DNA from 3 places in the Microbulbifer sp. 2205BS26-8 genome. Region 2 is predicted to be linked to each of the others. Evidence: predicted binding sites of a transcription regulator. Region 2 holds the regulator's gene; each other region holds the start of a gene.
What was found. The regulator sigma-54, encoded in region 2, starts transcription at its own class of promoters, with help from an activator protein. The targets are predictions, from matches to a motif close to TGGCACANNNNTTGCNNT.

Region 1: glnA (glutamate--ammonia ligase) is a predicted target of sigma-54. The motif match lies at 3,323-3,340, and genes of this name have one in related genera.
Region 3: Q5Y71_RS07540 (NarK family nitrate/nitrite MFS transporter) is a predicted target of sigma-54. The motif match lies at 3,422-3,439, and genes of this name have one in related genera.

Annotation. Positions count from the first base shown of each region.
Region 1 covers NZ_JAVAMR010000006.1:51,036-60,881, forward strand. Annotated here, with positions in the region: gene glnL (nitrogen regulation protein NR(II)) at 1-672, opposite strand, end outside; gene Q5Y71_RS03490 (DUF4124 domain-containing protein) at 1,038-1,610, opposite strand; gene glnA (glutamate--ammonia ligase) at 1,838-3,244, opposite strand; gene thiI (tRNA uracil 4-sulfurtransferase ThiI) at 3,552-5,051, shown strand; gene Q5Y71_RS03505 (hypothetical protein) at 5,119-5,613, opposite strand; gene Q5Y71_RS03510 (TonB-dependent siderophore receptor) at 5,616-7,736, opposite strand; gene csrA (carbon storage regulator CsrA) at 8,409-8,597, opposite strand; gene Q5Y71_RS03520 (TfoX/Sxy family DNA transformation protein) at 9,234-9,503, shown strand.
Region 2 covers NZ_JAVAMR010000014.1:42,774-52,619, reverse strand. Annotated here, with positions in the region: gene murA (UDP-N-acetylglucosamine 1-carboxyvinyltransferase) at 1-320, opposite strand, end outside; gene Q5Y71_RS07070 (BolA family protein) at 363-596, opposite strand; gene Q5Y71_RS07065 (phospholipid-binding protein MlaC) at 684-1,337, opposite strand; gene Q5Y71_RS07060 (KpsF/GutQ family sugar-phosphate isomerase) at 1,931-2,902, shown strand; gene Q5Y71_RS07055 (HAD family hydrolase) at 2,967-3,506, shown strand; gene lptC (LPS export ABC transporter periplasmic protein LptC) at 3,506-4,075, shown strand; gene lptA (lipopolysaccharide transport periplasmic protein LptA) at 4,062-4,607, shown strand; gene lptB (LPS export ABC transporter ATP-binding protein) at 4,704-5,429, shown strand; gene Q5Y71_RS07035 (RNA polymerase factor sigma-54) at 5,582-7,042, shown strand; gene hpf (ribosome hibernation-promoting factor, HPF/YfiA family) at 7,295-7,585, shown strand; gene ptsN (PTS IIA-like nitrogen regulatory protein PtsN) at 7,589-8,050, shown strand; gene rapZ (RNase adapter RapZ) at 8,190-9,050, shown strand; gene Q5Y71_RS07015 (HPr family phosphocarrier protein) at 9,076-9,345, shown strand; gene mgtE (magnesium transporter) at 9,453-9,846, shown strand, end outside.
Region 3 covers NZ_JAVAMR010000015.1:70,855-80,700, forward strand. Annotated here, with positions in the region: gene nirB (nitrite reductase large subunit NirB) at 1-1,718, opposite strand, end outside; gene Q5Y71_RS07540 (NarK family nitrate/nitrite MFS transporter) at 1,798-3,261, opposite strand; gene Q5Y71_RS07545 (Re/Si-specific NAD(P)(+) transhydrogenase subunit alpha) at 4,421-5,971, shown strand; gene pntB (Re/Si-specific NAD(P)(+) transhydrogenase subunit beta) at 5,984-7,375, shown strand; gene Q5Y71_RS07555 (S41 family peptidase) at 7,675-9,285, shown strand; gene Q5Y71_RS07560 (hypothetical protein) at 9,300-9,662, shown strand; gene Q5Y71_RS07565 (glycerol-3-phosphate dehydrogenase/oxidase) at 9,785-9,846, opposite strand, start outside.

The DNA.
Region 1 (9,846 bases), on a different contig from region 2:
TATGGAGGGATCGTAGTCGCGGCAAATGTGCAGCCTGCCCTCACATTCCGCATCCACCAGTTGCGCCACCCGTTCGAGCACCTCGTGCACATTGGTGGCCATCAGCTTCAGGCGCTGGCGCGAACCCAACAGGTGATCCACCAACTGGCGCAGGCGATCCACCTCCTCAATGATGACCTGGGTATATTCCTTCAGGGCAGGGTCCGGCAGCTCCCGCTGCAACAGCTGGGCAGCACCGCGAATACCACCCAAGGGGTTTTTGACTTCGTGGGCCATGCCGCGCACCAGGTTGCGCGTGGTCTCGCGGGTGTTGTACAGCGTATCCTCACGCGCGATGCGCAACAGCCGCTCCACCGGTTGCACCTCAACCAAGAGCATTCCCAGCTCCGACACCGGGGCTACCGAGTAGTCCACGATGCGCATTTCCCGGTTGTGCAGGTGCCAATGGGCGCGGCGCACCGTATACCTCTCCCCCTTTACTAACACCTCCCGCAAAGCCTGCCAGGAGCCGGTTTCGCGCACCACCTCATCCAGCGACAACCCGATGACCCTGGCGCTGGAGGCACTGAGCAGGTCCTCGGCGGCATTGTTCAGATAGCGCAGCGACAATTCGCTATCCAACATCAGCACAGCGGAAGTCAGGTTGTCCAGCAGCTGGCGGTCATTCAGCATTCAGTCGTTTCCAGTTCAATTCACAAGCCGGCGCCGTGTTCTGCGCGCGGTGTCACAAGCTCTTGAGTTTGGTCAGTGCAAAAAGCAAACCAAAATGGCGCACGGGGACAGGGATAGCCCTAAAGTCATCCCTGCCTGGGGATATCTACAGCCAGTGTCGTTTTTTAAGCCCGTCACGATGCCCATTCCGAAGAAGCCCGACACAACGCCCGAATGCGAGAATGCACCATATCGGTGCAAAGTTCAAAATTCAACCAAAAGGAAATGATTGGGACGGCCCCGGATGCCGGAGACTCCGCTGCCAGCGCTAGCGGCGGTGTGGGTTGGGAATGCCTTCGGCCTGCTTTGCAAGTGCCGGTACACCCCTACCTGGCGGGCAGGTTGACACTGGGGCGCTGCACATACAGGGTGATCGCCGGGGACTGGGCCAGTACCCGGCCATTGGCATCGGTGAGGACCACCTGCACACTGTGGCTGCCGCGCTCCAGCATTGAGAGATCCAGGGCGGAACCACTGGAGCTGCCGCGCCAGGGCTGGCCGTCGATCACTGCAAAGAAACGAGCGCCGTCTGGATAGACTGGCTGCACGTCCACCTGCAGGGCAACCAGGCGCTGTCCCGGCGGTATAGTGGCGCCATCTTGGGGGCTGACTATGCGGATAGAGACCGGGCCCAGGCCCGCTCCCGCACCGCTGTCTGCCTTTGGGGACAATTTGCGCATCGGCAACGGACGCGGCAGGGTGATGGGCTGGATATTGATAGGCGCCAGCTCCACCTTCTCTGCCTGCCTGTCTACCGGGGGGGTATCACTGAAAGTCACCTGGCCGTCCGGGCCGACGATCTTGTAAATGGCACCGGATTCTTTACTGCCATCGGGGCCAGCAGACACCATCAGAGGCACAGCGAGCAACAGTATCTGCAGCAGTCTTGGAATTCCCATAGCGATGATCAACCGCAACCTGCGGATGCTCCCTTTACAGGCCCCGTGACGGAGCGCAACCAGTCGGGACAATCGGCCACCGCCAAGAACCCAACACCGTGATTGAAACGACAGCGCGAAAGCTGCCCTATTCACAGTTCACAGTGTACCCCCATTAAAAAAGCCCGCGCCAGGGCAGTGCGGGCTTTTCGCCAAGCGGTCGACAGTCTCTCGGTGCGCAGTCGCCGTTACACGGAGTAGTACATATCAAACTCCACCGGGTGGGTGGTCATGTTCAGGCGCTCAACCTCTTCGCGTTTCAGCTCGATGTAAGCATCAATCGCGTCATCGGTGAATACTCCCCCCTCAATCAGAAAAGCGCGGTCCCTGTCCAAAGCGTCCAGGGCCCCCTCCAGGCTGTCGGCCACTGTGGGGTACTCGGCCAGCTCTTCCGGCGGCAGGTCGTACAGGTCCTTGTCTGCGGCATCACCGGGGTGGATCTTGTTTTTGATCCCGTCCAGGCCCGCCATCAGCAGTGCCGCAAAAGCCAGGTAGGGATTGGCGGTCGGGTCCGGAAAGCGGGTCTCAATGCGCTTGCCCTTGGGCGAGGTCACGTAGGGAATGCGGATGGACGCCGAGCGGTTGCGCGCGGAGTAAGCCAGGATCACCGGCGCCTCGAAACCGGGCACCAGACGCTTGTAGGAGTTGGTGGAGGCGTTGCACAGCGCGTTCAGGGCGCGGGCGTGCTTCACAATACCGCCGATGTAGTACAGAGCGGTTTCCGACAGGCCGGCGTAGGTGTCGCCGGCAAACTGGTTGACCCCACCTTTCGAGAAGGATTGGTGTACATGCATGCCCGAACCGTTGTCACCAACCAGTGGCTTGGGCATAAAGGTAGCGGTTTTGCCGTAGGCATGGGCAACATTGTGCACGGCGTACTTGAGAATCTGAACCTCATCGGCTTTTTTCGTCAGGGTATTGGCGGCAACCCCGATCTCACACTGGCCGGCGGTACCCACCTCGTGGTGGTGTACCTCAACATGCAGGCCCATCTGCTCCATGGCGGAACACATGGCGGCACGGACATCGTGCAGGGAATCCACCGGCGGCACCGGGAAATAGCCCCCTTTGATACCCGGGCGATGACCGATATTGCCTTCGGCAAAACTGTGTCCGGAAGACCAGGCCGCCTCTTCAGAATTGATCTTGTAGAAGGCCCCACCCATTTCCGCGCCCCAGGTGATGTCGTCGAATACGAAGAATTCGGGCTCCGGCCCGAACATCGCTGTGTCACCCAGACCGGTGGACTTCAGGTACTCCTCGGCGCGCAGGGCGATGGAACGTGGATCGCGCTCATAGCCCTGACCGGTGACGGGATCAACGATATTGCAGCGCACAATGACCGTGCTCTCGTCGGTAAAGGGATCGAGGAAAGCGGTTTCGTCATCCGGCATCAGAATCATGTCGGACTCGTTGATCCCTTTCCAGCCAGCAATGGAGGAACCATCGAACATCTTGCCCTCTTCAAAGAACTCACCATCCACTTCCGACGCGGGGATGGAAACATGCTGTTCTTTTCCCTTTGTATCGGTGAAGCGCAAGTCTACCCACTTGGCTTCACTTTCATTGATCAAATCGAGCGTTTTCACTGACATTGCAGCCCTCCAGGTCTTGAAAAAAATTGGTCGCTATGCCTTTTGCTGCCGGCATTCACGCTGTACCTGGCGTGAAATGAAGCAAGGAGTGTGCCAAATCAGGGCATCCACGCCCTGACGGCGACGGTCCCGGTCGCCGGGCCGGCTGAGGCAGGATAGATGCCTTATGGCCGGGCAGCTACCGAGAAGTGCACCAGTATGGCACATCCCGAGCCAACAGGCGCACCACTTGAGTGCACCTCCCGGTCCCCTCCGCCTGGTTTATACTGTCGCATCTTCTATCAACAGCAGTACCCGGCGAATTCCCATGCACTTTGTCGTCAAGTTTTTCCCCGAGATCACCATCAAGAGCAATCCCGTGCGCAAACGTATGTCGCGCCAGCTGAAAGACAACCTGCAGCGCCTGCTACAACAACTGGACGACCGTATCCAGGTGCGCAAGGACTGGGAAAAGATCGACGTGATTGCCCCGGACGCCGTGGCCCACCTGGGTGATCGCATCGAGGAGGTACTCTCCAACACGCCCGGCATCGCCAACTTCTCCCGTGTGCGCCAGTTCCCCCTGGGCGACCTGCACGATATCTACGAGAAAACCCTGCCGGTGTGGGGCCCAGCACTGAAGGACAAGACGTTCTGCGTGCGCGTAAAGCGCAGCGGCAAACACGAGTTTCAATCCCTGGATGTAGAGCAGTATGTGGGCGGCGGCCTCAACAGGAACACCGAAGCGGCCGGGGTAAAACTGAAAAATCCGGATATCACGGTAAAACTGGAGATCCGCCACGACAAACTCAATGTCATTGAGAAGCAGCACCCCGGTCTCGGCGGCTTCCCTCTGGGTACCCAGGACCCGGTGCTGTCGCTGGTATCCGGCGGCTTCGATTCCACCGTGGCCAGCTACCTGACTATCAAACGCGGTATCCGCACCCACTTCCTGTTTTTTAATCTGGGGGGACGCCAGCACGAATTGGGTGTTAAGGAGGTGGCTTATTATCTGTGGAACAAGTTCGGCGCCTCTCACCGGGTGCGCTTTGTCACTGTGCCCTTCGACGAGGTAGTGGCAGAAATTCTCGAACGGGTCGATGACTCCTATATGGGCGTGATCCTAAAGCGCATGATGTTGCGCGCTGCCAGTGTGATGGCAAAAGAGCTGGAAGTGGATGCACTTGTGACCGGCGAAGCCATTGCGCAGGTCTCCAGCCAGACCCTGAAGAATCTCGCAGTCATCGACAGCGTCACCGATACCCTGGTGCTGCGCCCGCTGATTGCCAGCAACAAGACCGACATTATCAGGACTGCGCGGGCAATCGGCACAGAAGAATTTGCCGCCAATATGCCAGAATACTGCGGCGTGATTTCGGTAAAGCCCACCACCCGCGCCAAAATCGAGAAAGTGGAAAGCGAGGAGAACCGCTTCGACTTCACTGTCCTCGATCGCGCCATCGGCAACCGCGTGATCCAGAACATCGACGAGGTGATCGAAGAAGTAGGCGGACAGGCGCCGGAGGTGGATATCCGTGAGGAACCCGGCAGTGCGGTAGTGATCGATATCCGCCACCCGGACGAAGAGGAACTGGACCCGCTGGAACTGGAAAACGGTGCAGTACAAACCATTCCCTTCTACCAACTCAACAACCGCTTTGCCCAACTGGACCAGGCGCAGGAATACCTGCTGTATTGCGCCCGCGGTGTGATGAGCCGCCTGCACGCCTCCCATCTGCTCGACGAGGGCTACCGCAATGTGGGCGTCTACCGGCCGCAAAGGCCCCATCGGCAGGAGAAGGCGGGAGTGGGCAAAACCGGAAAATAACCCCGCTAAGGATTCACACCGGGAGAAGTTTCGTGCGGGCCGCGGGGCACGGTGGCCTGTACACCAGTTAGCTGCCGCAAGTAACCCCCAGGTGCGCCGCCAAAACCGGTATCAATTTCTCCTCGGGCAAAAACCCCCTCAGCCAGCCCGCGGGTGCGCCGTGGCGGTCGATCAGCAGGGTGAAAGGTGTGGCGGGAATAGTACCTACTGTATCGAGCAGCGCACTGCTGATCTGGAAGGCGGGAAAATCCGGGCGCAGCCTGCGGTATTCCGCCATCAGTGCCCTGCGGGAGCCGTTGGTGCCCACCGCCAGGGGCTGAAACTGACCGGGGCATTGGGCCAACAGCCGATTGAGCACTCGCACCTGGCGAAAGCACCAGGGGCACTCGGGTTCAAAAAACACCATCAACGCTGGTTGCCCCTGGTACTGCGCAAGGCTGATACGCCCGGGGCTGGCCAGGTCTCTCAGTGTCAGATCCAAAAGCGAAGCGCCCTGCGCAGCAGCGGGAAAGGCCGGTATGCACAGGGTAAACAGCAGGAACAGGGGTAAAAAACGGCGCACTACTACCAGTTCCAGTCAAAGCCCAGATAGAATTCCCGGCCGCGCAGCGGGCCGTAGATATAGGCCACATCGTAAGCGCCGCCGACATCCCAGAACAGCGGGGTTTCCGCATCGTTAACCTGGGTGTAGTCGGTGATGTTATTGCCGCCGACATACACGTTCAGGTTTTCACTCACGTCGAAGGCCACCTTCATATCCAGGGTCCAGTAGCTTTCCGCGCTGTCGCTCTTGCGCTCTCTGCCAGGCTGGTTGTAACCCTCATAACCGTAATCCCCCAAGTCCCGCTGGCCCACCCAACTGGCGCTGGCATATAGCATCCAGGGGCCGCTGCCATAGTCCAGACTGAACAGCGCCCGTTGTTCGATGGGCGCTATGGCGTAGGATTCCTTGAAAATGCGATCATAGTCGTAGCCTTCCAGGGTAACGGCGAGTTTCAGTGCCTCATTCAGGGTGTAACCGAGACTGATATCCCCAGCGCTGACAACCGCGCTTTCGCGCATCTGTGTCAGCAGTGGCACACCGTTTTCAGTTTCTCCCAGTGCAGCCAAATGCTCCACGGCTGTGTGTGCCAGTGACAGGGTGCCACTCAGGCGTTCACCCTCGTAGCTCAGCGCGTAGGTTGCGGAGAGGGACTTTTCCAGTTTGTCGATCTCGATGGCAAAGCCATCACCGGCATCCAGAATACCGTGGTCGGTCTCGAAGAAAGACAGCGGAGCGCGGTAGCCGCGGCCAAAGGCCAGGCGCGATGTCCATTGGTCGCTGTGCAGGTAGCGCATATCGATCCGTGGAACCAGCAGGGTCTCCTCAATCTCGGTGCCGGGCTTTTCCTCCGCCACAAAGTCGGCGCGCACCCTGTCGAGGCGCACCGCGGCGGCGACTTCCAGTTGTGGCGACACCTGCCAGGTATCCTGCAGGTAGACGCCACCGGTGCGGTAGTCGAAACTGTCCTCCACATAGTCGGCGCTCCCGGCACCCGCAACGGAATCGGAGCGCATTTTCTCGTCGCGCAAATCCATACCGAAGGTCAGGGTGTGCGCCTCGCTCACTATCAGGTTGTTGCGCCAGTCGAAGTAAAAGAGGTGGTCGGTCGCCGCATAGTCAAACCCCTCGTAAAAGGAATCCTGTCGGTGTTCAGACCAGGCCAGGGTGACCATGGCATTGTAGTGTTCACTGAATTCCCGCAGCCAGTTGGCGGAAACCTCGGTGCGCTCTGTATCGATCCACTCGGTGGTCTCCCAGGGTTTACCAGTGAACTTGGCGCGTACATCGTCATTTTCGAACAGGTGCTCGGATTCCACACCGTCAAAACCCCGCAGCACTGTGCCGATGCTATAGCCCTGGGGGCCGCCGAAGATGGTGGAGTCGGTGTAGGCCAGGCGCAGCACCAGGTTGTCGCGTTCAGTGAAATCATGGGAGACACGGCCAACGTAGCTGGTATTTTCCTGCAACGGGGCTTCGCTGACGCCGTTGTTATCGTTGTCCATCTGGTGATGCTTGTCACCCTGGTACACCAGGCTGGTGCGGGTGCGGTCATCGTCGCTGACATGGCTGCCCATCATACCGACGAAGAAGCTGTCGTTATCCTCCCAGGAAGCGTTGATATTGAAGCCGGTTTCCTGTGGCTCCTTGGAAATCACGTTGATGGTGCCGCCAATGGCCTCGGGGGCAAGCAGCGAAGCACCGGCGCCACGCGCCACTTCGATACGCTCCACCCCGGTAGTGGCGAGGGCGTCCACCGCATAGTAGCCGGCCATCATGGTGTGCAGGGGGATCCCATCGGTGAGGATGGTGGAATGCTCACCGCGCATCCCGTTGAGCATAATGCGCTTCACGCCGCACATGGAGCACTCGTTCGAGACCCGCACGCCGGGGGATTTCTCAATGGCCTGGGTCAGGTTGACCGCCTGCATGGCCTTTATGCGGGTTTCATCCACCACCTCGGTTTTCTGGATGGCGTCCAGCAGGGTACCGGCGTCGTACAGGCGTTGGCGCACGCCCACAACCACCGTTTCCTCGATAACGTCATTTAAGGACCCCTCGGCCAGGGGTTCGGCCGCGAAGGCGGTTGGCAGGGCTGCGGCAAAAATCGCCGATGACAGCAAAGTGCGATGATAAGCGGGCATGGCCTACTCCGGATTCCTGTTACGATACTTCTAATAAATACGAATGATAAACTTTCTCATTCTGAGTCGCAAACAATAATCGCGGAGTCAACGGGACTGTCCGGCACAGTCATCCACGGTTTGAATTTCTACAGGCAATGAATTTCATCAGCCCACCACGGCGGCCAGGCAGGCCGCCGCTACTTTCAGGGTTATGTTTGGAGGAAAATTTCCGGCTGGGCGCAGGTTTGGCAATTGATCCAAATCAATTTCAAGCAACCTCAGGTCCCTGTATAACGATACGTTCAACAGCCTGCCAGGGCATTGCCATCACTGATGGCTGTTATCCTTCCTTGGCGTTCAGCATTTCTGAATCCGGCACTATGGATTTCTTTGGACCCGGTCCAAGCAATTGGCAAATTTCTGTAAAAATAGCTTCCGCAGTTTGCCTGGTGGTTGGTTTTTTGAAGGTTTGTTTTTTCTCCAACCAAAACCAACGGATACCATTTTCTCCACCCGCAAGAGGATCACCCTTATGCGCCTATTCTGCATAGTCAGTGAAAATCATATCCGGCGCATCGCCCCACTCAATGAATAGCCCTGCATCGAAAGGCTATTTTTTCATGGAGCATTGTGGCTTCACCAGGCCATTGAGATCCCTGTCGGGTCGCCCCTACCGGAAAAATCCATTGCTCAGCGGTTGTCATTGTCCAGCGTCCGTTCCTTTTGGATGCGCAGATACACTTCCTCCCGGTGCACAGGCGTGGATTTGGGGGCCTCTATGCCCACTCTCACCTGGTTACCCGAAATACCCAATACGGTGACGGAAACATGGGTTCCAATTCTGAGGTTCTCGCCTGGCCGGCGCTTTACCACCAACATAAGCCTTTCCTTCCGGGTCGCAAATCCCGGGGTGATTTTTAGAGAGGGGGACACCTGGAAAAAAACGATTGAAGGCAAGGCAGGGGAGGTGCACGGGAACGGTAGGCGGTAAAGCAGAACCGGCGGACGCAACGCTCCCAAAGCCTGGGCAACCGCGCCAGGTACCTGCAGGGACTCCGCTTTATTGAAGACGAGCGGGCTTCTAGCGTATTATCCATATAGCCATTTTGATAGTTCACTTATCAATTTGGTTAGCTGGCCCTTGGTGTCCTACCACCTTGGGTCAGCGCCTTTTACTTACGCTTAGGTCACACTACCGTTCTCCTGTGGAAAGAATGGCGCTTTGAAAAAATGCCTGGGGGTTTGGGGCCTCTTGCGCTATTGGTGCGCAGAAACTGGCCCAAATATTCATCAATAACTATGGATTTTACGCCGCTTTACCCCTGAAGAAAACCGAATGCAATCCAATAAGATCATTTTGGTGCCTATATTTCCAGGCATGTACGCCTAGAAAAACCGCAGTTGCCCCTTTAAAAAATGCACATTCAGTTGGCACTTCTCAGTGCCACTCACATTCGAATGCAACTATAAAATGTGGCGATTCTTAGCGTGGTGAAACGGCACAAGGATAGGGCAATGTCAAACAGAACACTTTTAGAGTTAAAAAACATTGGAAAAACCGTGGCATCCAGGCTGTATCAAATTGGTATCACCAATGAAGCCGAATTGCGAAAGCTCGGTTCGGCCAAAGCCTATCGATGGCTCTCGGAGAAAAATACGGAAAAACAACTTCCCGTTTGTTATTATCTGTATTCCCTGGAGGGCGCAATCCAGGACAGACATTGGGATGTGTTTTCTGAAAGGGAGAAGACAGCGCTGAGGTTGTCGGCGAGACTCACGAAGTAAACAAGCTCCAAATCGAATGGAGTCACGGCAGGTTTCAGCTCCCCACACCCACAGACCTGTACCACCCAGGTCCTGATCACTCAATAAGTCCCTTCAGGATGGGCAAGCGTGCAGTGACCTGATATTTTCCCGGGCCCTTCCCAAAAAGCCCATGCCCCTGGTGTTTTATCCCTAGGGGCTGTCATTGATAATCCGTCCAGGGTAAACCACTGTCCGATGGACGATCAGAATTACTGACAGGAGGTCGGGATTGGGCATTCTAGATATTGTGTGATCCCGAAGCGGGAGACTATACACTAATCCCCGAGTTCGCTTTTAGTGCCCGTCATTAGCGCGTGCGGGG
Region 2 (9,846 bases):
CCGTGACGTGCCAGCAGGGGGCCCAGCACAAGAATCGATGCGCGCATGGTTTTTACCAACTCGTAAGGCGCTGTCAGATCATTGACCGAGCGGGGGTCAATCTCGACACCCAGTTGCTCATCGATTGTGACATCACAGCCCATACAGCGCAGCAGCGTGATCATGGTGGTGATGTCATTCAGGTGCGGCAGATTGCGAATATGTACCGGCCCGTCTGCCAACAGGGCTGCAGCCAAAATAGGCAGAGCTGAATTTTTTGCACCGGAGATTCGCAATGTTCCGGACACCGGACTGCCGCCCTCAATTAATAACTTATCCATTCGGTCTCATAGTTGGGGTGCCACCAGTACTCATGGTGCAGGTTAACGACCGGCCTCTTCCGGGGTCAGAGTCTGCATCTGGACGGCGTGCAATGTGCCATCGGCAATCTTTTCGCTGAGCACTGCATAAACCAGTTGCTGTTTCTTTAAACGGGTCAGGCCTTCGAAGGCACTGCTCACTACAGTCACCACAAGGTGGCTGCCCTCAAAGGCAACATTCACATTACTCTCGGGGATTTGTCCCTCAATCAGGGCTTTGATTTCATCAGGTTGCATAGGCGGGATTTGGGTTGATGTAAAAACGGTACGCAAGTGTACCCGATTCGCGCAGGACACGCAGCAGAACGCTCCAACGTCCGCCAATTAGCTCACTTGATCAGCAACATCCTGTGCTGCGGACCAATTGGAAATTACCTTGTCGATATCGCCATGGGTCCGCATTGACTGGGCAAACTGACTGCGGAACGTTTTACCCAGATTGACCCCGTTGAGAATCACATTGATCAACTTCCACTGCCCCGCGCGATTGCGTACCAAGGTATAGGACACCTTGGTAATTCCCTCTTTACTGCGCACCTCCTGCAGGACATTGACCCGATTTCCGATGGGAACCGTTCCCGGATTCACCACTTTCACATCCAGATCACCAAAATTCGCCACTCCACGGGCAAATGTTGCTACCAGATCCCGACGGAACGTATTGGTAAAACGCGAGCGTTGGCTCGCTGTAGCCTGTTTGGCATAGCGCCCCATTACACCGATCGCAATAAAATCAAAATCCACAATCGGTATCAGCACGTTCTCTACGGCGCTGTAATATCTCTGCGGGTCACTATTGGCATATAGCGCATTCGAGCGAATCACACTCAACAATTGTTGGGATACCCCTTCGATCACCACATAGGGATTTTGAGCGGCATTCGCTGCAGAGCTTGCCGCAGATACCAGGAATGCGCAGAGCACACACTTTAGCCACTGTGACAAACCTTGCCGATCAATCCAAAATGATGTGTTCACAAAGAGTCTCCTGTTATCCAATTTTTCCTTGGACGCAAACAGCGTAAATAAGTGCCATATCGATCATGCCGCCCGATGCCTGAGAAGAAGGGCTTTGCCGTTCATCCATTGAATGACAAAGCTGACAGCAGCGGCGGCAGACTATACCATGACCGCGCCTGAAGATGTGGGGGGTGTACTGGAATGTCATTTGATCACCCCTCCCGGTTGTTCGGCGGGTTCCCGCGCCAGTAGCCCGCTAATAATATAGATTAGCACGACAGTAGAAGAGCAGGAGGGGGAGGAAAACCAGCCCGATCGGACAGCGTATCTCAAAGATTGCGCGATGCCGCTGGCAGAGACTGGTAGCACTATCACAAGTTGGCCACTTATTCTGGCAGTCCAACCAGTCTTTCAGCATCGATTGGATCACCGCTTTATTGAAAAACTACCGCAAATATGCGCTGATGCAGGTGTTTCCAGCGCTTTCACTGGTTCCAGACCAGGGGCGACACGTCCCTGTGTCAAATCGTTCCCGCAGCTTATCCTGGCTGGGGAAGATTACTATTTGTACAAACCTACGTAGATAGACGTTAGCAAACCAGAGGCATTTGATGACTCAGGATCTGATATTGCAGGCAGGGCGCCGCACCGTTCGCATGGAGGCAGAGGCTGTCGCCGGACTGGAAAACAGAATTAATGGCGACTTTCAACAGGCTTGCAGGATGATCTTGCAGTGCTCTGGCCGCACCATCGTGACCGGAATGGGAAAATCCGGGCATATTGGACGCAAGATAGCCGCAACCCTGGCCAGCACTGGTACACCGAGTTTCTTCGTTCACCCGGGCGAGGCCAGTCACGGAGACCTGGGAATGATTACCCGCGACGACCTGGTAGTCGCGATTTCCAACTCGGGCTCCTCGACGGAAGTACTCACCCTGCTGCCATTGCTGAAACGGCTTGGCATCCCAATGATCAGTATGACCGGCAAAGCCGACTCGTCCCTGGCTCAGGCTGCCGAGGTCAATCTGGACATCTCGGTACAAACAGAGGCCTGCCCGCTCAACCTGGCCCCTACTTCCTCTACCACCGTCACCCTCGTGATGGGTGATGCATTGGCAGTGGCCCTGCTTGAGGCCAGGGGATTTACCGCCGAGGATTTCGCTTTTTCGCATCCCGGCGGAGCCCTGGGGCGACGCTTGCTACTCAAAGTTAAAGATGTGATGCACGCCGGGAAAGAATTGCCCCGAGTGCACCCGGAAACCCTGTTGTCCAAAGCTCTTCTGGAAATGACCAGCAAGGGTTTTGGCATGACTACGGTTATCGACCACAGTGGGAAATTACTGGGTGTATTTACCGATGGCGACCTGCGCCGCGTAATCGATCAGAAAGTGGCATTTGACCAGGCGACCATGACGCAAGTGATGAGCCGCAGTCCGAAGACGGTTTCCGCCGAAACCCTGGCCGCGGAAGCGCTGAGAATTATGGAAGATTACAAGATCACCGCTCTTGTCGTGGAAGATGCAACCCATATTCCGATCGGCGTACTACATATGCACGATATACTGCGCGCCGGCGTCATCTGAAATAAACAATCCTGTACGGAGCGGAAAAGTGCCGCAGCCGTCGATAACCTACAAGGATACTCCAGTGATCCCAGAAGAACGATTAAACAGTGCATTGAAGCGCATTCGCTGGTTGGTACTGGATGTAGATGGCGTCCTCACTGACGGCAAACTCTACTTCGACAGCAGCGGTAACGAACTCAAAACATTCAGCACTCTGGATGGGCATGGCATAAAAATGCTACAGAAATCCGGTGTGCATGTGGTCATTATTACCGGCCGGCGCAGCAGTGTGGTCGAGCGCCGCGCACACGAACTCGGCATCAGCAAGTTGATCCAGGGTCGAGAAGATAAATTCAACGCCTTGCAGGAGCTTTTGGCCGATGAGCCCTGTCGGCTTGAGGAGATCGCCTATATCGGCGATGACTATCCCGATCTTCTGGTCATGACGCGCATTGGCTGTCCAATTGCACCGCCCAATGCTGCCCAACCCGTGCGCGAGCATGCTATATGGATCACGGATGCCTGCGGCGGTGAGGGTGCTGTGCGCGAAGTCTGTGATCACATCATGCGGGCTCAGGGGACATTTGATATGGCGCTTGCCCCCTACCTTGGAGAAGGTTGATGCGCCGCACTTGGCTGCCGTTACTACTGGTTATACTGCTGATCAGTGTGGGGCTCTGGTTCTCCGAAAGCCCGCCGGAGCAGTTGCTGAGCATCCGCCCCACGCCCCAACAGCAGGACCGCGCCGCCGAACTGATCATTCGCAACGCCAAGACCCGGCACTTTGATCAAGAGGGTAACTTGGCCTACCGGGTGGATGCCCAGCAGATTACCTACTACCAGTTCAAACGCCGTGACCGGGCCGACCTAACAGAGCCACGCCTGTTCTTCTACGAGGATGACCAACCAAAATGGCGCACTGAATCCAGGTGGGGTACCGTCTACAATCGCGGTGAACGGGTAGTCCTGGAAGGAGAAGTGGTGATTGATGAACTACCCGCCATAGGTGGTATCAAATTGGAAACACCCAGCATTACTCTCCTGCCAGACAGGGAGTTCGCCGAAACCGACAAAGTTGTTACTATCACCTCCGGCCCCAACCGTACCACCGGCAAGGGCATGCGCGCCTATCTGAGTGAAGACCGGGTGGAAATCCTATCGGACGTTAAGAGCAGCTATGACACCGACTAACCTATTCCGTCACCTGTGCAAGATTTCCACCGCTGCAGCCCTGTTATTCTTCACCGCGGGGGTAGATGCATTACCTGAAGACCGCGAACAGCGCGTGAATATTAGATCTGATGCGATGAATGCCGCTCTGAGCAGTAACCTGGTCGTTTACAGTAATAACGTTGTCATTACCCAAGGCTCCCTGAAAATACGCGCGGATCGTGTCGAGGTCTACTTCACAACCGACAAGGAGGTCCGGCGCGTCATCGCTGAGGGAAAACCCGCTCACTTCGAGCAGAAGATCCTCGCAGGGGAAAACCCCGTCAAGGCGCGCGCCCGGCGCATAGAATACTCTGTCAGCTCGGAAGAACTTCTCCTTACCGGCGAGGCCCTAGTGGACCGGGATGGCAATACCCTGGCAGCAGAAAAGATCAACTATGACCTCACCACCGAACAACTGAGTGCCCGGGGACAGACCGGGAAAGGTCGCGTGGAGATGATCTGGAAGCCGGAAAAGAAAGAAACCTCCAACAACGGGAGAGAGGGTCAATAGGTCCCTACCCGAGCCTGGATACAGTACTAATTCACTGTCAAACCTTTACCGGAAGGCACTCTGTGCCCACGGCAGGGAAAGATTTCGGAACACACTATGCCAACGCTCAAAGCGTTACACCTCGCCAAGCAGTACAAGAAAAGAAAAGTCGTTCAGGATGTCTCCGTCAGCGTCACCAGTGGTCAGATAGTTGGCCTTCTGGGCCCCAATGGTGCCGGGAAAACCACCTGCTTTTACATGATCGCTGGCCTGGTCCGGGCCAATACCGGGCGGGTATTAATCGATGATGAAGACATCACTAGCCTTCCCATGCATGGTCGTGCACGCAAAGGGATCGGCTATCTGCCCCAGGAGGCCTCAGTATTCCGCCGCCTGTCGGTGCGCGACAATATTCTCGCCATCCTTGAGACCCGTAAGGACCTGTCCCGCTCTGCACGCCAGCAGCAGGCCCAGGCACTGCTCAGTGAGTTCAATATTACCCATATCGAGCACAGTCTGGGGATGGCCCTCTCAGGAGGAGAACGCCGCCGGGTGGAAATCGCCCGCGCACTCGCCACAAATCCCAGGTTTGTATTGCTGGACGAACCCTTTGCTGGGGTAGACCCGATCTCGGTCAACGATATCAAGGACATTGTCCGCCACCTGCGCAACAGGGGTATTGGTGTCCTGATTACCGACCACAATGTGCGCGAAACCCTCGATATCTGTGAAACCGCCTATATCGTCAGTGAAGGCCATATTATCGCCGCCGGCACTCCGGAAGAAGTGCTCGTGAATCAGCAGGTGCGCGAGGTTTATCTGGGGCACGAATTTACCATCTAGAGGAAAAGCTGCCATTTTTGCGCTCAAATTCCACACTGGGCATGATTTATAGGCACGTTTATTGCTTGTGTTATCCCGGCAAGCGGGGTAGTCTGCGCCATTATGGGTAACTTTTGGTGAATACCGGCCACCTCGGTTTGTAGCGCCCCACTATGAAGCAGTCTCTTCAGCTTAAGCTCGGCACCCAGTTGACCATGACCCCGCAGTTGCAGCAGGCAATACGCCTGTTGCAACTGTCGACACTGGATTTACAACAGGAGATCCAGGCCGCTCTGGACGGCAACCCAATGCTGGAAGTCGAGACTGACGAGGTTCTCTCTACAGCCAATATCGCAGAGAGCAACGCCCAGCAGGAGCCGACAGCTGGCTCAGAAAGTGCAATCGCCTCCTCCAGTGGTGAGCACGAACTCAGTGAAGACAGCTGGAGCCAGAATATTCCCGACGAGTTGCCGCTGGACTCCCGCTGGGACGAAATCTACGGCAACTACAGCAGTGGATTCGATGGTGACAAATTAGAGTTTGAGCACAGTGCTCCCGGAGACAGTCTACAGGATCACCTGCACTGGCAACTCAACCTCACCACACTATCTGCGCATGACAAGTGGATCGGTGAAAACCTGATTGATGCGATCAAGCCCTGCGGACTGCTGGGAACCCCCATTGCACAGATCACAGCGTCCCTCCATGTTGAAGAGGATGAGGTCCTCGCCGTGCTCAAAGCGATCCAGCAGTTCGAGCCCACTGGTTGTGGCGCACGGGACCTGCAGGAGTGCCTGCTGTTGCAGTTGCAGCAGCTGCCAGCCAGCACACCCTGGCTTAAACAGGCCAAGGACATTATTGAACGCCATCTCAGTCTGCTCGGAAAACGGGACTTCCGCCAACTGAGCCGGCGCACAAACCTGAATGAGGCCCAGTTAGGCGCGGTAATTCGCCTGATCCAGACCCTAAACCCCACCCCCGGGGAGCGCTATGGCAGAGAGGAGACCGCCTACGTCATTCCTGACATCCTTGTTTCCCGCAAAGGGTTGCGCTGGCAGGTGGATCTGAATGGGGAAATCACCCCGAAAATCCGTATTAACAATCACTATGCCGCCCTGGTCAGGCGCGCAGATAACTCCAGAGAAAACAGCTTCCTGCGGGACCACCTCCAGGAGGCGCGCTGGTTTTTGAAAAGCCTGCAGAGCCGCCACGATACCCTGCTCAAGGTGGCGACCTGTATTGTTGAGAAACAGCAGGGATTCCTCGAAGAGGGTCCCGAGGCCATGAGGCCGATGGTACTGGCAGATATTGCCAAAGCCATTGGCATGCATGAATCCACTATCTCCAGAGTCACCACCCAGAAGTACATGCTGACTCCCCGGGGCGTTTACGAGCTCAAATATTTTTTCTCCAGCCATGTCAGCACCGATTCCGGCGAGGACGCCTCGTCAACCGCCATTCGCGCAATGATTCGCAAACTGATTGATACCGAAGCCCCACGCAAGCCCCTTTCGGATAATAAAATCGCCCAGGAACTCGACAGGCAGGGAATCAAGGTAGCACGCCGCACAGTAGCGAAATACCGGGAGTCCATGGGAATCCCCTCTTCCAGTGAGCGCAAACGCTTAGCCTGACCCACCGCTATCCATTCTTAACGGCAATGCTGCCCAGCGCTCGGTTTCATTACACCCCCAACTGGCAGTGGCCGACTGCTCGACCCAGAGTTCACATGCAGTCACAAACTGACTGGCGCCCTGTAGGTTTTATCCCCCAACCAAAACCCAAACTTTGAGTATATGCTTCCATTCTGGCCCACTTCCTAGTAGGGTTGCGGCCCGAAAGGAAGCCGTTTGCCGGTATGCAGTGCACTCGGTAAGGAGAAATCCATGCAGATCAACATTAGTGGTCACCACGTCGATATCACCCCCCCCATGCGCAGTTACTGCGAAAACAAATTGGAAAAGCTGTCTCGGCATTACGGCAACATTACTAACGCCCAAGTCATCCTATCCGTTGAAAAACTGATCCAGAAAGCCGAAGCCCGGGTACATATCAATGGTCATGACCTCTGTGCAGGCTCTGAGGATAGTGATATGTACGCGGCCATTGATGCGCTCGCGGACAAACTGGACCGCCAACTCAAAAAGCACAAAGAGAAGTTGCAAAGCCACCGCTGAATTATGACACTCGAAGCATTACTTTCCCCCCACCTCAGCTTTTGCCATCTGGCAGGGAGCAGCAAAAAGAAGTTACTGCTCAATATTGCCCAGGCAATCGCCGAGCAATATTCTCAACATGACGCCGATACCATCTTCAATCAGTTGATTGCCCGCGAGCGCCTCGGCTCCACCAGCATCGGGGAGGGTGTTGCCATACCACACTGTCGCCTGCCTGGTTGCAGACAGCCTATTGGCGTGCTCTGCACCATCAAGCCTGCAGTAGATTTTGACGCTACAGATCGCCAACCTGTGGATTTACTGTTTGCCCTGCTGGTACCTGAAGATGCAGAGCAACAACACCTTGAGACACTTGCACAAATCGCCGCCCTGTTTTCCGATAACCAGATAAAGGATAAGTTAAGGCAGGCGAAAACCAGTGATGAACTCTATGCGCTGGCCTTAGACAGTGCCGCAGCCGCCTGAACTGAACACTAAACTTCAGCCCAAGCAACCCATGCCCGGTGGAAACGGCGGTATGTGTGCACCACAAACCGCAAGTAAACAGTGATACATTGTTTCCAATTTACAACGCCAGTGTGCCGACCTCACAAAGGGACTCTCTATGCGCTTGGTGATCATCAGCGGCCGTTCCGGCTCCGGTAAAAGCTCAGCTCTCCAGTTGCTGGAGGATGTGGGATTTAACTGTATTGATAACTTGCCGACCAGCCTGCTGCCCCAACTGGTCAAATGGGCTGGAGACCAGCCACCACAGGAAAATACCCGTTTGGGCCTGGGCATTGATGCCCGTAACCTGTGGCAGGATATCAAACAGGCGCCTCAGGTGATTGAATCCCTGCGAGCAAATGAAGTGCAATGCGATGTGATCTATCTGGATGCGCGCGAGCCGATACTGGTGCAACGTTTCAGTGAAACCCGTCGCAAACATCCCCTTAGCAATAACTGCACTCATCTGCTCGAAGCCCTCAATCAGGAGAGGGAACTGTTGTCCCCTATCGCAGCCATGGCAGATATGGTGATCGACACAAGCAGCCTGAGCCTGCACGAACTGCGTGAACTGGTTAAAAACCGGGTGGTTGGCAAACAGTCCAATGGCATGGCCATTCTATTTCAGTCATTTGGCTTCAAGTACGGTGTACCGGTAGACGCGGACTTGGTATTCGACCTGCGCTGTCTTCCCAATCCCTATTGGGAGCCGGTCCTGAGAAAGAAAACCGGCAGGGACCCCGAGGTGAAACAATTTCTGCGCGCCCACCCAGAAACCGATAAGATGGAGGCCGACATCACCCAGTTCCTGCAGCGATGGCTGCCTTCCTACCAAAAAAGCAATCGAAGCTACACCTGCATCTCCATTGGCTGTACCGGCGGACGCCACCGCTCGGTGTACATGGTGGAACAATTGGCCAAAACCTTCTCACCGCAATTCGACAGCTTGCAGATCCGCCATCGCGAGCAACGGAGATAGCTATTCCATTGCGCGAAAGTCCCCTATGCATAAACAGCAACTCACCATTATCAACAAGCTCGGCTTACACGCTCGCGCAGCCAGCAAACTCGCACAAACTTCAGCGCGCTTTTCCTCCGATATCCAGGTGCATTGCCAAGGTAAATCCGTCAATGCCAAAAGTGTCATGGCGCTGATGCTACTCGCAGCGGGCAAGGGCACCGAGTTGACATTGGAAATTAACGGTCCCGATGAAGACGAAGCACTCAGCGCCATCTGCAACCTGATCTCGGATCGCTTTGGCGAAGCCGAGTAGACTGCAAAGACAGGTACCACTGGCTTGCGCCCCCCGAAGCACATAAAATCGCCGCAGCTTTATCCCGGCGGCTGCCGCCTTTCCAACCACTGCAGTAAGGATTCGTTGTGTCCAGCCCACCCCAAGCCGAAATCAAGTTCCGCGCCCAAAACCAGCTGAGCGCGCTGTTTGCCGCGCTCGATAGCGGCACAGGGCAGGAAGTCCGGCGCATGCTCAAAACTCTGACACCCCAGAGCATCGCGCAACTGCTGGAAAGTTCTCCCCCCCGTATCCGCCAGGTTCTGTGGGGCCTTATCGACCGGGATATCGAGGGTGAGGTACTGCAGGAGCTCAGCGACGAGGTGCGCAGCCAGATCCTCAACACCATGGATACCGAGGAAATGGTGGAGATCATGGAGGGGTTGGATGCGGACGATATCGCCGACATCCTCCAGCAACTCCCTGAGCGCATCGTCGCAGAAGTGCTCTCATCCATGAGCGAGACGGACCGCCTGCGGGTGG
Region 3 (9,846 bases), on a different contig from region 2:
GCGGGAATACGTGGCACTACCGAGTAGCTGCCGTTTTTTTGCATATTTGCCATAAAGGTGTCATTGGTATCCTGTAGCCCTATATGAGGTTGCTCCAGGATATGTTCATTCCACAAGGAGGCGAGAATGGAAGCAACGGCAGGTTTACAGAGTTCACAACCGTAACCGCGACCGCGTTTCTGCAAAAGCTCCGGGAACGTCTTAATGCGCTCTACCTGTACTATCTGGAATATCTCCTGTCGTGAGAAGGGAAAATGGGCGCAGAGGTGATTGTTCACTTCCATACCCAAAGCGGTGCAGGCTTCGTCGACGATAGTTTTCACTAAGGCGGCACAGCCGCCACAGCCGGTTGCGGCTTTGGTGACATCTTTAATTTCGCCCAGGGAAAGATACCCTTCGGCAATGGCATCAGCGATCTGGGCTTTGCTGACATTGTGGCAGGAACACACGGTTGCTGTTGCGGGAAGGGCCACAGTACCCGGTGCAATGACCGCGTCGTCCGCGCTGGGCAGGATTAATTGCTCTGGATGCTCGGGCAATGTGATAGCATTGAGGTAATATTGCAGCAGAGTATCGTAGTCGTCGGTGTCTCCCACCAGTACGGCCCCAAGCAGTTGCTTTCCACCTGCGTCGGTGATCATGCGTTTGTATATACCGGCCTGTTCATCCATAAAAGTAATTGCAGCGGCATTTTCAGTGTGCCCGTGTGCATCGCCGATGGAGCCAACCTGAACTCCGAGGAGTTTCAGCCTGGTACTCAGATCTGCTCCGGAAAAAAATTTCTGTTCGCCGGCCAGTTGCGCGACAACAGTGCGTGCCATGGAAAAACCGGGGGAAACAAGGCCGAAAATGCGTTGCTCAAAAAGGGCACATTCGCCAATGGCAAATATATCAGGATCGGAGGTGCGACAGCACTGATCAATGACAATACCGCCGCGCTCCCCAAGCTGCAATCCGGCCGATGCAGCCAGTTTGTCTCGGGGACGAATACCGGTAGAAAATACAACCAGATCGGTGAGTAGGTCACTACCACCCTGGAACTGTATACGCAGACGCCCACCAACTTCCTCAATCAACTCTGTAGCAGTATCAACATGCACGTGTACACCAAGTTCCTCTATTTTTTTCTTCAGCAAAGTCGAACCACCTGCATCCAGCTGGGTTGGCATAAGCCCGGGTGCAAACTCTATAATGTGGGCTTCGAGCCCCAGTATTTTTAATGCGTTTGCCGCTTCCAATCCCAACAACCCACCGCCCACTACCACGCCGTTTTTTGCCTTGTCTGCAGCACTGCGTATCGCATCCAGATCCTCAAGTGTGCGATAGACAAAGCATTTTTTGTGTTCACTTCCAGGGATTGGCGGAACAAAGGGGTAAGAGCCGGTGGCAAGGACCAATTGATCGTAATTTTTGACGATCCCACTTTGCGCAGTCACTGTCTTGTTCGCGCGATCAATGTCAATGACCATCTCCTTGATATGCAGTTCAAAACCCCATTGCCGATACTGTTCTGCGTTTCCCATTGCCAGATCTTTGGCAGTGGAGCCGGCAAAGTATTCCGAAAGATGCACACGGTCGTAGGCTGGTCTGGGCTCGGCACAGAAGATTGAGACTTCGAAATGGCCAACCTGCTGGTGGTCTGCCAGGCTCTGCAGGAGATGGTGTCCTACCATACCATTGCCAATGACAATCAGCTTTTTTTCTTCTGCTTTATCCATTATTCAAATTCCTGGCAATCCCTATTCGGCGGTTTCAGGGTGGGGCGGTAACGCCAAGGATTGATATACGAATGGCCTTTTAGGCAACATTGATCATTGATACACTGCCATCTGGGAGTGTCTCCGCTATTTGCCCCTCGGGCTCTTCCAATAATAATACGGCAGCAAAACCAAGCAGTGCCGTAATGCCAATAACCAGAAAGAAATCCTGATAGGACACCAAACTCAGTACGGTGAGATAAAATACAGCACCGACATTGCCATAGGCGCCGGTGATTCCCGCAATCTGGCCGGTGAGGCGACGTTGAATCAAAGGGACCACTGCGAACACTGCGCCCTCGCCAGCTTGCACGAAGAAAGAGCAGGCCATGGCAGCGGCAACGGCCAGGTAAAGCGGCCATTGGGTATCGATAAGGGCCATGGTGAAGTATCCCAGAGCCAGCCCCGCTGTGAGTACCAGTAAGGTGGGCCTGCGCCCCCAGCGGTCACTGATCAGTCCGCCCGCTGGACGCGACATCAGATTCATGAAAGCGTAGGCCGAACCGAGCAGGCCGGCTTTTACCGGGTCCAGGGTAAAGGTCTCTGAGAAGAACAGGGGCAGCATGGAAACCACAGCAAGCTCTGAGCCAAAAGTGGCAAAGTACAACAGATTGAGAACCACTACCTGTTTGAATTTATAGCGGTGTATCGGCGCTGGCGGGTTGTTGAGGACTTCGCGGTTTACCTTGTAGGTCTTGTGTGTATCCAGCATATAGAGCAGACCGAGACCACAGTAAATTATTGTGGCAGTGGTGTTGGAGAAAAGGCCAATTCCGCTGGACAATCTCCAGGTGAGTAATGCCAATGCTGCATAGATAGGAATCTTCACAATTAACAGCAGTATGAAATCCCCTCGGCTGGTAATTTCCATGCCCCCGATTTTTTTTGGTTTGAAATAGGCAAGGCCTTTGGGAGTGTCTGTCACTGAAAAGTAGTAAATGACACTGTAAATCAGTGCGATGATTCCTGTAAGGCCAATGGCATAGCGCCAGCCATTGTCACCACCAACAATGAGGGCAATCGCTGGCAGGGATATGGCTGCGGCGGCGGAACCAAAGTTTCCCCAGCCGCCATAAATACCCTCGGCAGTGCCTAACTGGTGCACGGGAAACCACTCCGATACCATGCGGATGCCAATCACAAAACCTGCACCGATAAATCCCAGAAGAAAGCGGCCGATCGCTGCCTGTATAAAGTTGTCTGCCAGTGCGAAGATAAAGCAGGGCACACTGCCAATGGCCAGGAGCAGGGAATACGTAAGTCGCGGTCCATATTTGTCTGTGAACATACCGACTAGGATACGCGCAGGAATGGTCAGGGCTACATTGAGAATTAAAAGTGTTTTGACCTGATCCGGGGTCAGGGATAGACTTTTCGCAATGGCCATTAAGAGCGGGGCATGGTTAAACCAGGCAAAGAACGTGATAAAGAAAGCCACCCAAGTTAAGTGAAGTATTTTTATCTTGCCGCGGAATGAGAGTAAGTTGAAAGGCTCACTTGACATGCACATTTCCCTTGTTTGTAAATTCCCGATGCATATAAAGTTTACAATTGAAGTCTAGAGATTGGTATCGTTGCGCTTTTTTGCCAATTAATGTCGGTGGAGGAATCGCTCCACCGAGGTAATATATCCGGGTTGGGTCATTGGATCATCTATTTATTGCCATTCAATTAATATGCCATTATTACAAAGTTGGTGTGATTGTTCCTTGGAGGCGCAGCAGAAAAACGATTTCGTACAGTTGCACCGTAAAGATGAATTTATTTTTCCTGTTCCAGGTAGTGGGAATAATGACAACTGCAGTTTTTTGGTGCAGCACCTTGCGGTTATTATTTTTCTTGCACAATCAGGGTGCCTCTGTAAATATTAAAAGTGATTAAGTAGGGTGGTGATAATAGGCAATAACTGAGCTAAGGTTTTTCTTCTGCTCAAATAGTTTGTGTCAAGGGGTTATTCTGGGCAGTGCAAGCTTGGTCAATGGAATTTGGATCAAGAGCCGATAGAAAAGGCAACATCGGTATAAAAATTATGTTGACTAGCAGCTTAAAAGAAAGTCATGATTATACTGAACGACATTATATAATAGAAATACATTGTACAATCAAACCGTTTGGATTTAGATGTATTCACAACAGTGGAACTGCGTAACTGCGCATTGGCTCCATTTATAGTCTTTGTCTTCCCCACCAGGGTCCAATGCGGATTTTGCCGGGAAATTTGTTTTAATCTGGGCGCTCCTCAACGATGGTTGGAGGTCTGTGCCCGATAATCCAATTGCTTTTAAAAGCTGTTGGGTTAGCTATCAGCGCAATGAAGCGTGATGTTGGTAGGCCATAAGGTTTCTGGCCGGTTAATGATCGGCAGCGCCTGGGTTCTGTGTGCTATGCACTGGGTAAATTCACAGACTGGCCGGGTTTAAAGCTCGTGTTAACTGGCCCAGCCAACAGACTTGGTTGCAAGTGTTACTTTTGATGGAGTCTAGTAGAGCGGGTCTTTACTCTGGTTTTTTAAAAGAGACTTATAAATTTCACCAATTACCGCTATTAGAAGAGACCACTTTTCATCTCCAGCCCACCGGTTTACACTCCTGCTGTTTATAAATTGGGCAATCCGAAGAAGACCCAGCAGTACATCCAGAGAACAAACCAAGAGGGGCACAGCGGTGATAATAGCCATACCTAAGGAGACCGCGGAGGGAGAAGCGCGCGTAGCGGCAACTCCCGACAGCGTAAAGCGTTTGCGCGATTTGGGTTTTTCCATTGCGGTGGAAAAAGGGGCTGGTGATATGGCCAGCTTTCCCGATACGGCTTATGCTGAGGCCGGGGCGGAAATCCGCAATGATTTGAGGACATGCCTGGCGGATGCAGGAGTGGTCCTCAAAGTACAGGCCCCCACTGATGAGGAACTGGCACTGATCCCCGAAGGGGCCACCGTGATTGCTTTTCTCAAGCCGGCGCAAAATGCAGAACTCCTGCAGAAACTGGCCGATAGAAAGATCAATGCACTGGCTGTGGAGTCTGTACCCAGGATCTCCCGCGCACAGAAAATGGATGCGCTCAGTTCCATGGCGAATATCGCCGGCTATCGCGCAGTAATCGAAGCTGCACATAATTTCGGCCGTTTCTTTACAGGTCAGATTACGGCTGCAGGAAAAATTCCCCCCGCAAAAGTCCTGGTGATTGGTGCTGGTGTCGCCGGCCTCTCTGCGATTGGCACTGCAAAGAGTATGGGTGCCATTGTGCGCGCCTTCGACACCCGTTTAGAGGTACGTGAGCAAGTGGAATCCATGGGAGCGGAATTCCTGACTGTGGAAATAGAGGAGGAGGGTTCCGGTACTGGTGGGTACGCCAAGGAGATGTCCAAGGAGTTTATTGAAGCGGAAATGGCCCTGTTCCGCGAGCAGGCCAGAGAAGTGGATATAGTCATTACGACAGCACTGATCCCTGGCAAGCCAGCCCCAAAGCTCTGGCTTGCCGATATGGTCGATAGCATGGCACAGGGATCGGTTGTGGTAGACCTGGCTGCGGAAATGGGCGGAAATTGTGATTACACGGTGCCCGATGAAAAAGTAGTGCACAGTGGCGTAACCATTATAGGCTACACCAATCTGCCCAGTCGTGCGGCGAGTCAGTCATCCAGATTGTATGCCACCAATCTTGTCCACCTGCTGAGTGAGTTGACACCGGGAAAAAATGGTGAACTCCAGATTGACTTTGCCGATGAAGTGATCCGTGGTGCAACGGTGGTCAAGGCTGGGGAAGTTACCTGGCCCCCGCCCCCCCCAAAGATTTCAGTCCAGCCCAAGACACCGGCCAGGGAGGCCGAGCTGGTCAAAGGTCCTGTTGAGGAAAAAATTGAAAAGAAAAAATCGCCTCTGGCTATTTTTGTATTTTGGGCCGTAGCGGCGGTGTTGCTACTTTGGCTTGGGCGGGTGGCTCCACCGGCATTTGTCTCCCATTTTACCGTCTTTGTTCTCGCCATTTTTGTTGGATGGCAGGTGATCTGGAATGTAACCCATGCATTACACACCCCTTTGATGAGTGTTACCAATGCGATTTCCGGTATTGTGGTGGTCGGGGCTCTGGTGCAACTGGGAACAACAGGCTCAGTCCTGGTGTTGGTGCTCGCTTTTGTCGGTGTACTGGTTGCCAGTATTAATATATTTGGTGGCTTCTTTGTAACCCACCGTATGCTGAAAATGTTTCGCCGCTAGGGGGCGTGAGTGATGAACGGAATGATTGCAATGGCTTACCTCTTTTCAGCGGTGATGTTCATTTTAAGCTTGGGTGGTTTGTCCAGCCATGAAACAGCACGCAGGGGAAATCTCTACGGTATGGTTGGTATGGCTGTTGCCATTATTGCTACCATAGCCGGCATCGCCACAGGGGCTCTGTGGATGGTGGCCGTCGCGATGGTGGTGGGAGCGGCTATCGGACTTTCCCTGGCAAGGCGTGTCGCCATGACCCAGATGCCTCAGATGGTGGCCTTGCTGCACAGTTTTGTTGGCCTTGCCGCGGTATTGATTGGTTGGGGTGGTTTTCTCGATCCGCAAGTGATTTTGCATGGAGCCGCCCATGTGGTGCACAGCACAGAGATCTATCTCGGTGTGTTTATTGGTGCAATTACCCTCACAGGTTCCCTTGTCGCCTTCTGCAAGCTGCAGGGGCTGGTGTCTGGCAAACCACTGACACTACCGGCCCGGCACTGGCTGAATCTGGCTGCGATTCTGGCCTGTATAGTGCTGGGCGTTGGATTTGTACCGGCGGAGGTAAATACCGGTACGCTGATCAATTTGCTTTTGATGACTGCAATTGCACTGCTGCTTGGCATTCACTTGGTGGCGGCGATTGGCGGTGCCGATATGCCGGTGGTGATTTCCATGCTGAACAGCTACTCAGGCTGGGCAGCGGCAGCTACTGGATTTATGCTGGGCAATGACTTGCTGATTGTTGTAGGTGCCCTGGTCGGCTCATCCGGTGCGATTCTCAGTTACATTATGTGTCGCGGCATGAACCGCTCGTTTATCAGCGTCATTTTGGGAGGCTTCGGTTCAGAAGGCGGAGTGGTTGCCGATGATGAAGTTGGTGGCGAGGTTGTGGCGACCAGTCAACAAGATCTGGCCGACGATCTGAAGGCCGCTGAAAATATTATTATTGTCCCCGGTTTTGGTATGGCCGTTGCTCACGCACAACAGGCTGTCAGCGACCTGACTGATCGGCTGCGTAAAATGGGAAAGACAGTGCGCTTTGGTATCCACCCCGTAGCGGGCCGTCTGCCCGGTCATATGAACGTGCTCCTGGCAGAGGCAAACGTGCCCTACGACATCGTGCTGGAAATGGATGAAATTAACCCGGATTTTCCCAGTACGGATCTGGTGCTGGTTATTGGCGCTAATGATACAGTGAACCCGGATGCGGTCGAAAAACCGGGTTCTCCCATTGCTGGGATGCCAGTGCTGGAGGTGTGGAAAGCGCACAAGGTGGTGGTGCTCAAGCGCTCTATGGCTTCCGGTTATGCTGGCGTAGCCAACCCGCTCTTCTACAAGGAAAACACCCGGATGCTGTTTGGGGATGCAAAAGACAGCCTGCAGGGCGTGCTGGGGAAGATGAATGAGTAATTGTAGGAAATAGCTCTGGTTATTAAATATCCATCCCAGCCGGAGTAGAGCTAGGTTTTCACCTTTTGGGTTTTTTGACCAGGCAAGTCAATGAACTATGAATCGGGCTTTATAATATCCTTGCCTGTTTTATTGGCTTTGTACTTTATGTGCTTTGTTTTGTGCTGCCAATGACGAAACTTTGGAGATGTGTAACATCAATAGGTTTTAATTTTTAAAAAATAATTGGCTATGGTACTCTCTTTCAATGGGAGGCCGTTTTCCTAGGGTTGAATATAATAAAAAGAATAATGAGATGAATGATGAGTACCATTGTGCATAGTTTGGCCCTGCGATGTCTGGTTATTTTCTGTGCTATTTGTGTTGTCGGTTGTGGTGGTGGCAGCGGCGGTAGAGACAGTGCTGGTAATGTAGATATTCCCATAGGGGGTGTACCGGGCAGTTCCAACTGGGTAAAGGGGCAGTTCCTGCCTGCTTCCGACTTTGAGGGGAAGTGTGTTTCTCCACGCAGCGGTATTGACCCCACCACTGGTGGGAGCTATACGGAGGTGCAGGGCACCCGCCTGGATGAGAACAACTGGCTGCGCTCCATGAGTAATGAACTTTACTTGTGGTATAACGAAATTGCTGATCAAGACCCTGCTGGGTTTGATGATTCTCTGGAATATTTTGCTGAGCTTAAAACTTTTGCACTGACGGCCTCCGGTCAGGAGAAAGACAGATTTCACTTTACCTTACCCACCGAGGAATGGTTGGACCTGACAGAGTCCGGTATCTCTGTTGGTTACGGTTTCCAATGGGCGCTGTTGTCTGCTGTGCCACCCCGTAGGGCAGTGATTGCCTATCTGGATACCGAAAGCGCCGAAGGCTTGCCCGACTATATAATGCGTGGTACAGAATTGCTGAGTGTGGATGGTGTCAATGTGGTCAATAGCGACGATATTGATACGCTAAACAGAGGCATGTGGCCTGCTTCGGCGGGAGAACAGCATGTCTTCAGACTCCTGCCGCCTGGTGCAACCGATCCTGTTACCGTGACACTCACAGCGAAAGTGGTAACTTCTGATCCTGTACAATCTGTAAAGTCTATACAGACAGATTCAGGACGGAAAGTGGGTTATATGCTCTTTAATGATCATATTGCCACTGCTGAAGGGGAGTTAATCAGGGCAGTGTCCGATCTGAGGGGAGAAGGCGTCGAAGATCTGGTACTGGATCTTCGCTACAATGGTGGTGGCTATCTGGATATTGCCAGTGAACTGGCTTATATGGTTGCCGGTGATTCTACTTCGGGCAGGACTTTTGAGTTGTCCAGATTCAATGACCAGCATCCCAATATCAACCCAGTTACAAATCGGCAATTACTGCCAACGCCTTTCCATAATACCAGCCGGGGATTTGGTGCGGTACAGTCCGGCATGACACTCCCATCCCTAAACCTGCAGAGGCTTTTTGTACTTACCGGTGAGGGCACCTGTTCTGCCAGTGAAGCAATCATTAACGGCTTGCGTGGAATTGATGTCGAAGTAGTCCAAATTGGTGACACTACCTGTGGAAAGCCGTATGGATTTTACCCGTTGGACAACTGTGGCACGACCTATTTCACGATCCAGTTTTCCGGTGTGAATGCCAAAGGATTTGGTGATTATTCGGATGGCTTTGTACCAGGTGGTTCTCACCAGGCCGAGGCACATCTGCCTGGGTGCCAACTCGGCGATGATTTTACACATTTTCTCGGGGATACAAATGAAGCTCGCTTTGCCGCGGCACTAAACTATATCGATACAGGTAGCTGTGGAGATATCCCTGTAAATGCATTCTCACCTTCCCCGGCCAGGGAACGGTTATCGGGGGTGTATGCTCGTGTGCCCAAAGATATTGCCCGCAGCAATCGTATTATGGTGCGGTAAAGGTGAAAGCATCTGTGTTGCTGCTGGTATGTCTTGTCACTACTATAACTTTCGGTTGCGAATCTCAGCCAGCTGCTTTGGTACTTCAGCCTGCCTTACTCATTGAAGTTAACCCACAAATTCGTGCAGAACTGCAAGAACTGGTTTCTGCGGCGATAGGTGGTATATCGGTTACCCTTGGGCCAGATGTACTGACCAAAGACAGTCTTTTACTCATAGAGCGCAGTTCCCGTCAAATGCGGATCACTGGCCGGGAAATGCAGAGGCCGGTGAAATTCCAACTCTTAACTGATGGGGAAAAATGTTGGCTTGAGCGTTTACCCAACGGAGCACTACGGGAGTTGCAGGTTTCATGCCGGGCCGCCAGAGCCTTTTAATTTATCTCCCTTAAGGAGATGGTGCAACAAGGGATGACATGGCCAAAGTTGATGAAAACTGAAGTGTCGGCTTTGTAGTGCGAGTGATATTTAGGGCAGGATTTTGATCAATACTGAAACCTCTAGGGGCTGCGTTCCCGCTCCGAAGGGTTGATGGCGCGCGCAGGGTCCCGAAGTGCATGGT